Regions from separate parts of the Priestia filamentosa genome, predicted to be linked through region 3. Evidence: predicted binding sites of a transcription regulator. Region 3 holds the regulator's gene; each other region holds the start of a gene.
What was found. Region 3 encodes Rex, which represses fermentation and respiration genes when NADH is low (regulators of the CRP and FNR family bind a similar motif). Its sites were predicted from a motif close to TTGTGAAATATTTCACAA; they were not measured.
Positions count from the first base shown of each region.

Region 1: B9N79_RS02265 (cytochrome ubiquinol oxidase subunit I) is a predicted target of Rex. The motif match lies at 1,380-1,397, and genes of this name have one in related genera.
Region 2: B9N79_RS16200 (nitrate/nitrite transporter) is a predicted target of Rex. The motif match lies at 1,264-1,281, and genes of this name have one in related genera.

Region 1 is NZ_FXAJ01000001.1:417,721-420,905, reverse strand. It holds gene B9N79_RS02265 (cytochrome ubiquinol oxidase subunit I) at 1-1,287, opposite strand, end outside; gene moaA (GTP 3',8-cyclase MoaA) at 1,686-2,690, opposite strand; gene B9N79_RS02255 (YqzE family protein) at 2,854-3,039, opposite strand.
Region 2 is NZ_FXAJ01000004.1:6,576-9,760, forward strand. It holds gene B9N79_RS16200 (nitrate/nitrite transporter) at 1-1,174, opposite strand, end outside; gene B9N79_RS16205 (amidase) at 1,458-2,873, shown strand; tRNA gene B9N79_RS16210 (tRNA-Gly) at 3,036-3,109, shown strand.
Region 3 is NZ_FXAJ01000016.1:38,484-41,668, reverse strand. It holds gene B9N79_RS25015 (ABC-F family ATP-binding cassette domain-containing protein) at 1-110, opposite strand, end outside; gene moaC (cyclic pyranopterin monophosphate synthase MoaC) at 332-835, shown strand; gene B9N79_RS25005 (redox-sensing transcriptional repressor Rex) at 837-1,484, shown strand; gene B9N79_RS25000 (twin-arginine translocase TatA/TatE family subunit) at 1,526-1,711, shown strand; gene tatC (twin-arginine translocase subunit TatC) at 1,729-2,481, shown strand; gene B9N79_RS24990 (YdiK family protein) at 2,540-2,743, opposite strand; gene B9N79_RS24985 (CPBP family intramembrane glutamic endopeptidase) at 2,740-3,185, opposite strand, start outside.

The DNA of each region.
Region 1 (3,185 bases), on a different contig from region 3:
TGCAAATAAAATAATGTAAAATGTTGAGAAAGCAATAAGTGAAAACAGTACTTGCCCCGCTGTTACGTTAGCTGAAACAGCATCCTCTGTTTGCATATATCCAAAAACAACCCATGGTTGACGTCCAATTTCGGTCATAATCCAACCTGCTGAGTTCCCTATAAAAGGAAATGAAATAGCTATAACCATCAAGCGAAGATACCATTTGCTTTGAACTAATTTCTTACGAGCGTAAAGATACGCCCCTAGAATAGCTAATCCAATGATTGCTCCTCCTAAAACAGCCATAACGCGGAAACTCCAAAATACGGTTTTAACCGGTGGTATGTAGTTTCCTTCTCCGTACATTTTCGTATAGCGTTCTTGTAATTCATTCATACCTGTTACAGAACCTGAGAACTTGCCATAAGATAAGTAACTTAATAGGTAAGGAATTTCAACCTCTGACGTATTTTCTTTGTTCGCTGTATCAATATTGGCAATAGCTGTCCATGCTCCTGGGTCTTCACTGTTTTCCCAAAGCCCTTCTGCTGCTGCCATCTTCATTGGCTGTGTTTCAACTAAATATTGAGCTTGTTCATGCCCTGAAAGTGCTAGCCCAATTCCTGATGCTACTCCAACAGCAATTGCTACTTTAAAAGATCTTTGATAAAAATCAACGTGCTTCTTTTTCAAAAAGGCGATTGCACTAATACCTGTAATAAATAGTGCTCCTGTTGCAAATGAACCAAATAGCGTATGAGGGAACTCAACCCAAAGCTGTCCATTTGTTAAAATCGCTGCAAAGTCATGCATTTCAAGGCGTCCTCGTTGAAGTACTTCTCCAACTGGATGCTGCATGAAAGAGTTTGCTGATAAAATAAAAAATGCTGAGAACATCGTTCCTAATGAAACGAGCCAAATACAGAGGGCATGAAGCCATTTCGGCAAACGATCCCAACCAAAAATCCATAACCCTAAAAATGTTGATTCCATGAAAAAGGCAAGTAATGCCTCAATTGCGAGCGGCGCCCCGAACACATCTCCAACAAAGCGAGAGTATTCAGACCAGTTCATTCCAAACTGAAATTCTTGTAAAATACCTGTTACAACACCGACAGCGAAGTTAATTAAAAACAGGTGCCCCCAGAACTTTGCCATCTTTTTATATGCTTCATCTTTCTTCACTACGTAGATTGTTTCCATAATTGCAATGATGAAAGCTAATCCAATTGATAGTGGTACAAATAGAAAGTGAAATAATGTTGTGGAAGCAAACTGAATGCGTGATAATTCAACTACATCCATAAAGTCCCCCTCTTTCTCTCTAAATTTATCTTTGTGAAATATTGAGCAAACTAATCTATGCCTCTAGTATACTCCCTCATATATATATTTGTTTGTGAAATGTTGAACATTCTATGACATAATTGAGACAAATTTGTTAACATGTTGGTTATATGGGAAAAAAGAACGTCATTGGAATACTTTTATTAGATAAAAAAGCAAGATTTTTCCTTTTCATTACTTTTTTTAATTCTTTGTTAGTAATAATAGATAAAAATCACTCTTCAAAAAGAAAGTTATTAACATGACCTCTACGAAACAGTGAAATATCTTTTGCTATGAATTTAACCTTTCCTATACAAGATACTTCTCGATAGATTCTCTCACTTCAAAAAAATAGTGCATTAAATATGCACTATTTACCCACCAATATAAGACATCTCAATTGGCTCACGCTTATCTTTTAAGTTTGCTCGATCTTCTGAATACCGATCATCACGCATCTCCCACACAGAAGAAATATATTCAAAAAGCTCTTCATCCGACTTACCGCTTCTTAATTTCTCTCTTAAATCCGTTCCTTTTGAAGCAAACAAACAGGTATAAAGCTGCCCGCTTGCAGATACTCTTGCCCTTGTACAGGAGCCACAAAATGTGTCTGAAACAGAACTAATAAAACCAACTTCTCCTGTTTTATCGCTGTACTTATAGCGCTTTGCAACTTCCCCAAAATAGGCTTCTTTTACAGGAATCAGCGAAAATTCGCTTTGTAGTTCTGTTAGAATATCCTTTTTCGTCATTACATCCCTCATATCCCAGCCATTTGTTGATCCAACATCCATATATTCAATGAATCGAAGCGTTACTCCTAATCTCTTAAAATAGCGAGCCATAGGCAGGATTTGATTGTCATTTACACCTTTTTGGACAACCATATTAATTTTCACATAGAGACCTGCTTCTCTAGCAGCATTAATTCCTTTTAAAACGGGAGAAATTCCAACACCCTTTCCATTCATATAACGAAATACATCGTCTTCAATGGCATCCAAACTAATGTTAACACGCTGTACCCCTGCTCCTCGCAAGTCTTGAGCAAGCTTTGGAAGAAACACGCCATTTGTTGTTACAGCAATATCTTCAATCCTTGTTTTTTCCCCAATTCTTTCTATTAAAGAAGGTAGTCCTTTTCTAAGTAATGGCTCTCCACCTGTAATGCGTATTTTCTCCACTCCTAACCGAGAAAACAACACGCTTAAGCGTACGAGCTCATCATCTGTGAGAAGTTCTTCCTTCTGTAAAAACGTATAATTCTCATTAAAAATATGGGCTGGCATACAATAGTGACAGCGAAAATTACATTGATCAATAACAGAAAGGCGCAAATCTCTTAGCGGTCGTTTAAATTGATCTTGTACAGCCATAAGCCTTAATCCCCCTTACATATACATCCGTTCATGTGTGACTCTCTCTATATATAAATTGATAGAATATTCTTACTCGTTATGCGTTAAAGTAGTTTTTACTTTAACACACTTAAAAAGGATTGTATATAAAAGCATCCTACAGAGCAGGATGCTTATTATGCTATTTATTTTTTTGACGACGCTTCATCATAATTAGCGCATACGGTAAAACACCAAACCAGCGAACTGCAAACGGTTGGCGCTCTTGCTTTTTTTGCTGACGCTGTTTTTTCCGATCGTCTTTTGGCTTATCCATGTATTGAACAATTTCTTGTGTCATAAACTTAACATAATCATTCACTGACACGTTGTCCACCTTCTTTCAGTACGTAGCATGCCCTTTTTTAATGGATTTTAATCATGGAAGAAAAGGATAGAGAATAGAAAATGGAGTAAACTATAATATGCACAATTAATTTTAGCAGAGTAATGCTAATTTTACGCTTTGCTTAT
Region 2 (3,185 bases), on a different contig from region 3:
ACGTTCTTTTCCACGTTTGCTGGGCAACAACAAGAACGGTTAAAGCAACAAGAATAATGGCCGAAAAGGCGATAAAACCTGTTGCATACGTATTTGTCGTGCTTTTTAAAGTACCGAGTAAGTTTGGAACAAAAAAGCCTCCAATTCCGCCAGCAGCCCCAACAATTCCTGTAATCATACCGATTTGCTTTTGAAAGCGTTGTGGAACAAGTTGGAATACAGCGCCATTTCCCATACCAAGACAGGCCATAGCAATGAATAAAATGGCAATCGCAAGCCCAAGTCCAGGAAGTTGTGCAACACCAAACATACAAAGAGCAGCTCCAATATATAAGCACATAAGAATACGAGCTCCCCCAAATTTATCAGAAAGAAAACCACCGATTGGGCGAACGAAGCTTCCTGCTGCAACGCAAAGTGTGAGAAAGTCTCCTGCTGCAACTTTACTTAACCCATATTGATCAACGAAGAAAATACTTAAGAAGCTTGTAAGGCCCACAAATCCACCAAATGTTACGCTATAGAGAAGACAGAAAAACCATGTATCTCGATATTTAAAAACTTTAAGGTATTCTTTTAAAGGTTGTGGAGCAGGCTGTGAAGGAGCGTCTTTTGCTGTGAAAATAAAGATTAAGAATACGAGTAAAAGTGGGATAATAGCCATTCCCATTACACCGTGCCAACCGTATACTTCAGCAAGACGAGGGCCAAACAATGTAGCTAGAAGGGTTCCGCTATTTCCAGCGCCTGCAATCCCCATTGCAAGGCCTTGAAGATGTGGTGGATACCAGCGGCTTGCCATTGGTAAAGCAACAGAGAAGCTTGCACCTGCAACACCAAGCAAAATCCCGATTATGTACAGTTCGCCCATTGTATTTCCAAACTGCCATCCAAGCACAAGCGGAACTAGTGTGGCACACATGCCGATAATTGCTGTTTTCCTTGGTCCTATTCGGTCTGTTAGCATTCCTAAAAGAATACGGAAAATAGATCCTCCCAAAATAGGAATAGCGACAATTAAGCCTTTTTCACTTGGAGAAAGTCCAAAATCATTTGTAATATAAACGCCTAATGCACCGAGCATTACCCAAATCATAAAACTAACGTCAAAGTATAAAAAAGCTGAAAATAAAGATGGAGCATGACCACTTGTTCTCAATTGAGATAATTTCATTATTATTCCTCCTTCTAGTGATAAGTTGTAGATGACCTTCAAACTTAATAAAGATGTACGAAAAGGATATCTTTTTTTATTTATACTATCTGTGAAAAAATTAATAAATTGATATGTAAGGAAATGTAACGTGAAATAGGCGTTTTTTGTAGTGGATAGAAATGTTACTAGTTAATTTAACTAACGCGGAGAAGATTTTTTGGATAAGAAGTACAGTTGGTTGACTCGGTATTTAAAAATTTCGTACACTGACGAGTAGATAAGAAAAAGAAGGTGTTGGGCTATGTTAGAACAATTTGGCGTTTCTGAGCTGGTGTCACAAATGAAAGCGAAAAAACTTTCTCCAGTTGAAGTAACAGATTACTTTTTAAAACGAATTGAAGATCATAACGATAAAATTAATGCGTTTGTAACACTAAATGAAAAGGCAAGAGAAGAAGCAAAGAAAGCGGAAGAAAGATTAATGAAAGAAGAAAATGTAGGGGATTTTCACGGCATTCCAATTGCTATAAAAGATTTAACTTTAACAAATGGAATTCGCACCACGTTTGGTTCACCTGCTTTTCAAAACTATATTCCAGATCGAGATGCTGTAATTGTTGAACGATTGAAAAGGGCCGGAGCTATTGTGATTGGAAAAACAAACACCCCTGAGTTCGGTCATATTGGCACAACAGACAATCTATTGTTTGGGGCAACCAAAAATCCATGGAACGCTTCTAAAACATCGGGAGGATCGAGCGGTGGCTCTGCTGCAGCCGTTGGTGCTGGGCTTGTACCAATTGCAGAAGGAAATGACGGGGGAGGATCTATTCGTATTCCAGCCAGCTTTTGCGGAGTATACGGATTCAAGCCTACATATGGAGCTATTCCAAATACAAACAGCATAGCAAATGCTTTTGGTTCAACAGCTCCATTTGCCAATCATGGTGTTTTGAGTCATTCGCCACTGGATGCTGCCTTGTTTTTAGAAAATACACAAGGACCTTCCACAAGAGATCCTTTTTCATTGCCTGTGTACAACAAAGAGATAAGTCAAAAACTTAAAGAGGATTTAAAAGGAGTTAGAATTGCTTATACAGAAAACTTTGGTCTTTATGAAGTGGACAAGGAAGTTGCTCATATTGTTGAAAGTACGTTGTCAAAGTGGGAAGAGCTTGGTTGTACAGTTGAGAAAATTGATATGGATTTCGGCATGAACCTTGAGGGGTTTATCACCTTTTTCACAAGTATGTGGTATTCATCAGCAGCAGCTGGAAGCGGGCCTCTTTTAAATGAAAATCCAGAGTGGGTGACAGATTCCTATAAAGCAATGATTGAGGAAGGAACAAAATTAAATGCTGTACAATATAAAAATCTTGATCCAATCCGGACCTCTATTTGGAACAAAATGCAAGACTTTTTCGACTCGTATGATTTAATTTTATCTCCAACACTTGCTGTTCCAGCTTTTGATTACAGATTGCTTGGTCCTGATAAAATTAACGGTAAGAAAATCAGTTCTGTTTCAGACTGGCTGTTAACGCATTTATATAATACAACAGGATTTCCAGCAGCATCACTTCCTATTGGTTTTTCCGCCTCAGGGTTGCCAATTGGTCTTCAAATTGCAGGGAACCGATTTCAGGATGAATTAGTGCTGCGTGCTTCTTATGCTTATGATGAGGAATATAGTAAACAAAAGCGATTTCCATTTTAATCAAAAAAGGTTAGGGAAAATCCTAACCTTTTTTAGATAAAAGCCAATAGCTCAATCAATTGTAAAGTTTTTAAAAAAACTTTGTAAAAAACTCTTGCAATCTTAACAAAAAGTTAATATAATATTAATTGTCAGGTAGTTAAGAAACAAAATAAAGGACATGCGGGTGTAGTTTAGTGGTAAAACCTCAGCCTTCCAAGCTGATGTCGTGAGTTCGATTCTCATCACCCGCTCCAATAATACATAACCTAACCATCAATTACGTGTGCAACGCAGTGTTTCGTTTGATAATCAACGAAGCATTGCGTTTTT
Region 3 (3,185 bases):
CGGCCAACAAGGCCAATTCGGTCGTTTGATTGTACTTCCATTTTAATATTCGATAAAATAATATCAGCACCAAAATACTTCGTGATATTATTTAGTTGTAATAAAATCATTTTTTCACCTCAGTTAATCCTTTACAATAAAGGGGAAGAGCTCAGGCAGCTATTCTAGAGCTTTCCTTAGTTAAATAATTCACATTATGTTGAAAAAAAGGCTGCTATAGGTATTCTACCATACCTATAAAGGAGAGTTAAAAAGGAACATTCATATAGGTAGAAAGTGCAAAGACAGATGACTAAAAATAGTGTATAGTCAAATATAAGGAGGAACTAAAGTGGGGTTTACTCATTTTAATGAACAAGGTCGCGCGAATATGGTCGACATCTCAGAGAAAGCTGAAACAACAAGGGTTGCAACAGCTGCTTCAAGCATTGAAGTAAACAAAGAAACATACGATAAGATTACATCACAAGAAATTGGAAAAGGTGATGTATTAGCTGTTTCTCAAATAGCAGGCATCATGGCGGCCAAAAAAACGTCTGATCTTATTCCAATGTGTCATCCTTTATTTATAAAAGGAGTAAATATTGAATTTAATTGGGCCGAAAAAGAAGGAAAATATCGCTTGCTTATTGAAGCTACTGTAAAGACAAAGGGGAGTACAGGAGTAGAAATGGAAGCGCTAACGGCAGCGTCCGTATGTGCTTTGACCGCTTACGATATGTGCAAAGCCATCGACAAAGGGATGGTTATCGGTCCAACGTATTTGCTTACAAAAACAGGTGGGAAAAGTGGAGATTTTACAAGGGAACAAGGGTTAACAGATTGGGGGGTATAGTGTGAGTACAGAACAATTAAAAATACCGCAGGCAACAGCCAAACGCTTGCCTTTATACTATCGTTTTCTTAAGAATTTACATTCCTCAGGAAAACAGCGAGTATCTTCAGCAGAACTAAGCGAAGCGGTCAAAGTAGATTCAGCAACAATTCGTCGTGACTTCTCTTATTTTGGAGCTTTAGGAAAAAAGGGATATGGTTATAACGTAAACTATTTACTTACATTTTTTAGAAAAACGCTAGACCAAGATGAATTAACAAAAATTGCGCTAATTGGTGTTGGTAATCTTGGAACGGCATTATTGAACTATAATTTTATTAAAAATAATAATACAAAAATTGAAATGGCTTTTGATGTTGACGAAAGCCGAGTAGGCCAAAAAGTTAGTAACGTGCCTATTTACCATCTTAACGATTTAGAAGAAAAGCTAGGTAACGATATAAGCGTTGTTATTTTAACAGTGCCTGCAATAGCGGCTCAAGGTATAACGGACAGATTAGAGCATACTAGTGTAAAAGGGATATTAAATTTCACACCAGCGCGCATCAATGTGCCAGATTCAATTCGCATTCATCATATTGATTTAGCTGTTGAGCTTCAAGCGCTCATTTATTTTTTACGCAACTATCCAACAGAGTTAGTCAACTGAGGGAACGTGTAACACATTCCATTTAGAGGAGGTGGGAGAAGATGCTTGGCACGGGAAGTATTATTCTCATTGTCTTTGCAGCTCTCTTAATATTCGGTCCTAAAAAACTGCCTGAGTTAGGAAAGGCGGTTGGAAAAACACTGCGTGAATTTAAGCAAGGTGCACAAGGAATTGCAGATGATGAAGGGAAAGAAAAAGCAAAAGCGGATCATACTGATGTTAAATAATGCAAGGGTGAAGCGATATGAATGAACAGAACATGTCGATTTATGAGCATATTGGAGAGCTTAGGAGAAGAGTTTTAATTGTTGCGGCCGTTTTTTTAGGTGCGACAATAGCAGGCTTTTTTCTTGCCGACAGTCTTATTGTCTATTTACAAGGTGCAGATGAAGTGAAAGACCTTGAGATGAATACATTTCGTCTGACAGATCCAGTGAAGATTTATATGCAGTTTGCCTTTATTATTGGATGTGTTCTTTCTTCACCTGTGATTCTTTATCATGTATGGGCATTTGTAAGTCCTGGATTACTTGAAAAAGAACGAAAGGTAACATTAAGCTATATACCATTCTCGGTGCTATTGTTCTTAGCGGGGGTATCATTTTCTTATTTTGTTCTCTTTCCATTTGTCGTTAAGTTTATGACAAGCTTAACAGAGCGTTTAGATGTAAATCAAGTGATTGGAGTTAATGAGTACTTTGAATTTCTTTTTCAATTTACATTACCATTTGGGATTTTGTTTCAAATGCCTGTTGTTGTCATGTTTCTCACTCGTTTAGGCATTATTACACCAATGACATTAGTGAGCATCCGCAAGTACGCATATTTTGTATTGCTTGTCATCGCAGCGATTATTACACCTCCAGAGCTTTTGTCTCATCTAATGGTGACGTTACCGTTGCTCGTTCTATATGAAATCAGTATTGGAATCTCTTATTTTTCTTACAAAAAGAGTATGAAAGTGCAAGAAGAAGAGGAAAAATTCCATGTACAATAGAATATAAAATAAAGACAGCCTCTCATAGCTAAAGCTTGTGAAAGGCTGTCTTTATCTTCTACTGCTTCTTTTTCATCTTTTTGATGCGAAAGTGAAGGATAAATGCTCTAATGGCAACTCCAATCTCTAGCGTTGCAAAAATGGTGAATACAATCGTCATAAAGTTAAAGATTGTTTCATGCGCATTTCGAATCGCAAGAAACGTAAAGATAATTCCTAAAAATGCATACATAATTCCCAAGTTGAGGGGAGTAGTTCTCATAGATGAAAGCCTCCGAAAATTTGTTGAAGTTTCTCCTGTTGTTCGATGTATTTTTCAATATCGTCTTTAAAAACGTACTGCATCATCACAACGAATGTATTCATTGAAACATGTGCGAAGATGGGAACGAGAATAGACGATGTTTTGATATAGAGAAAAGCAAATGTTAGTCCCATCGACATATAAACGAGAAGGTGTGAAAAATCTTGATGAACAAGAGCGAAGATAAAGGAACTAATAATTGCTGCGATAAAGAAGTTAGATCGCTCGTAAAGCGAACCAAAAATGATTTTACGGAATACTACTTCTTCTAAAATAGGACCTATTATAGAGACAACAGCAATTAGTAACGGAACAACCTCTACTAAGCTCATAATATTCTGGGTATTTTCTGATTCAGGGTTAACGCCGAATACTTTTGTTTCGATATTAGATGCAATTC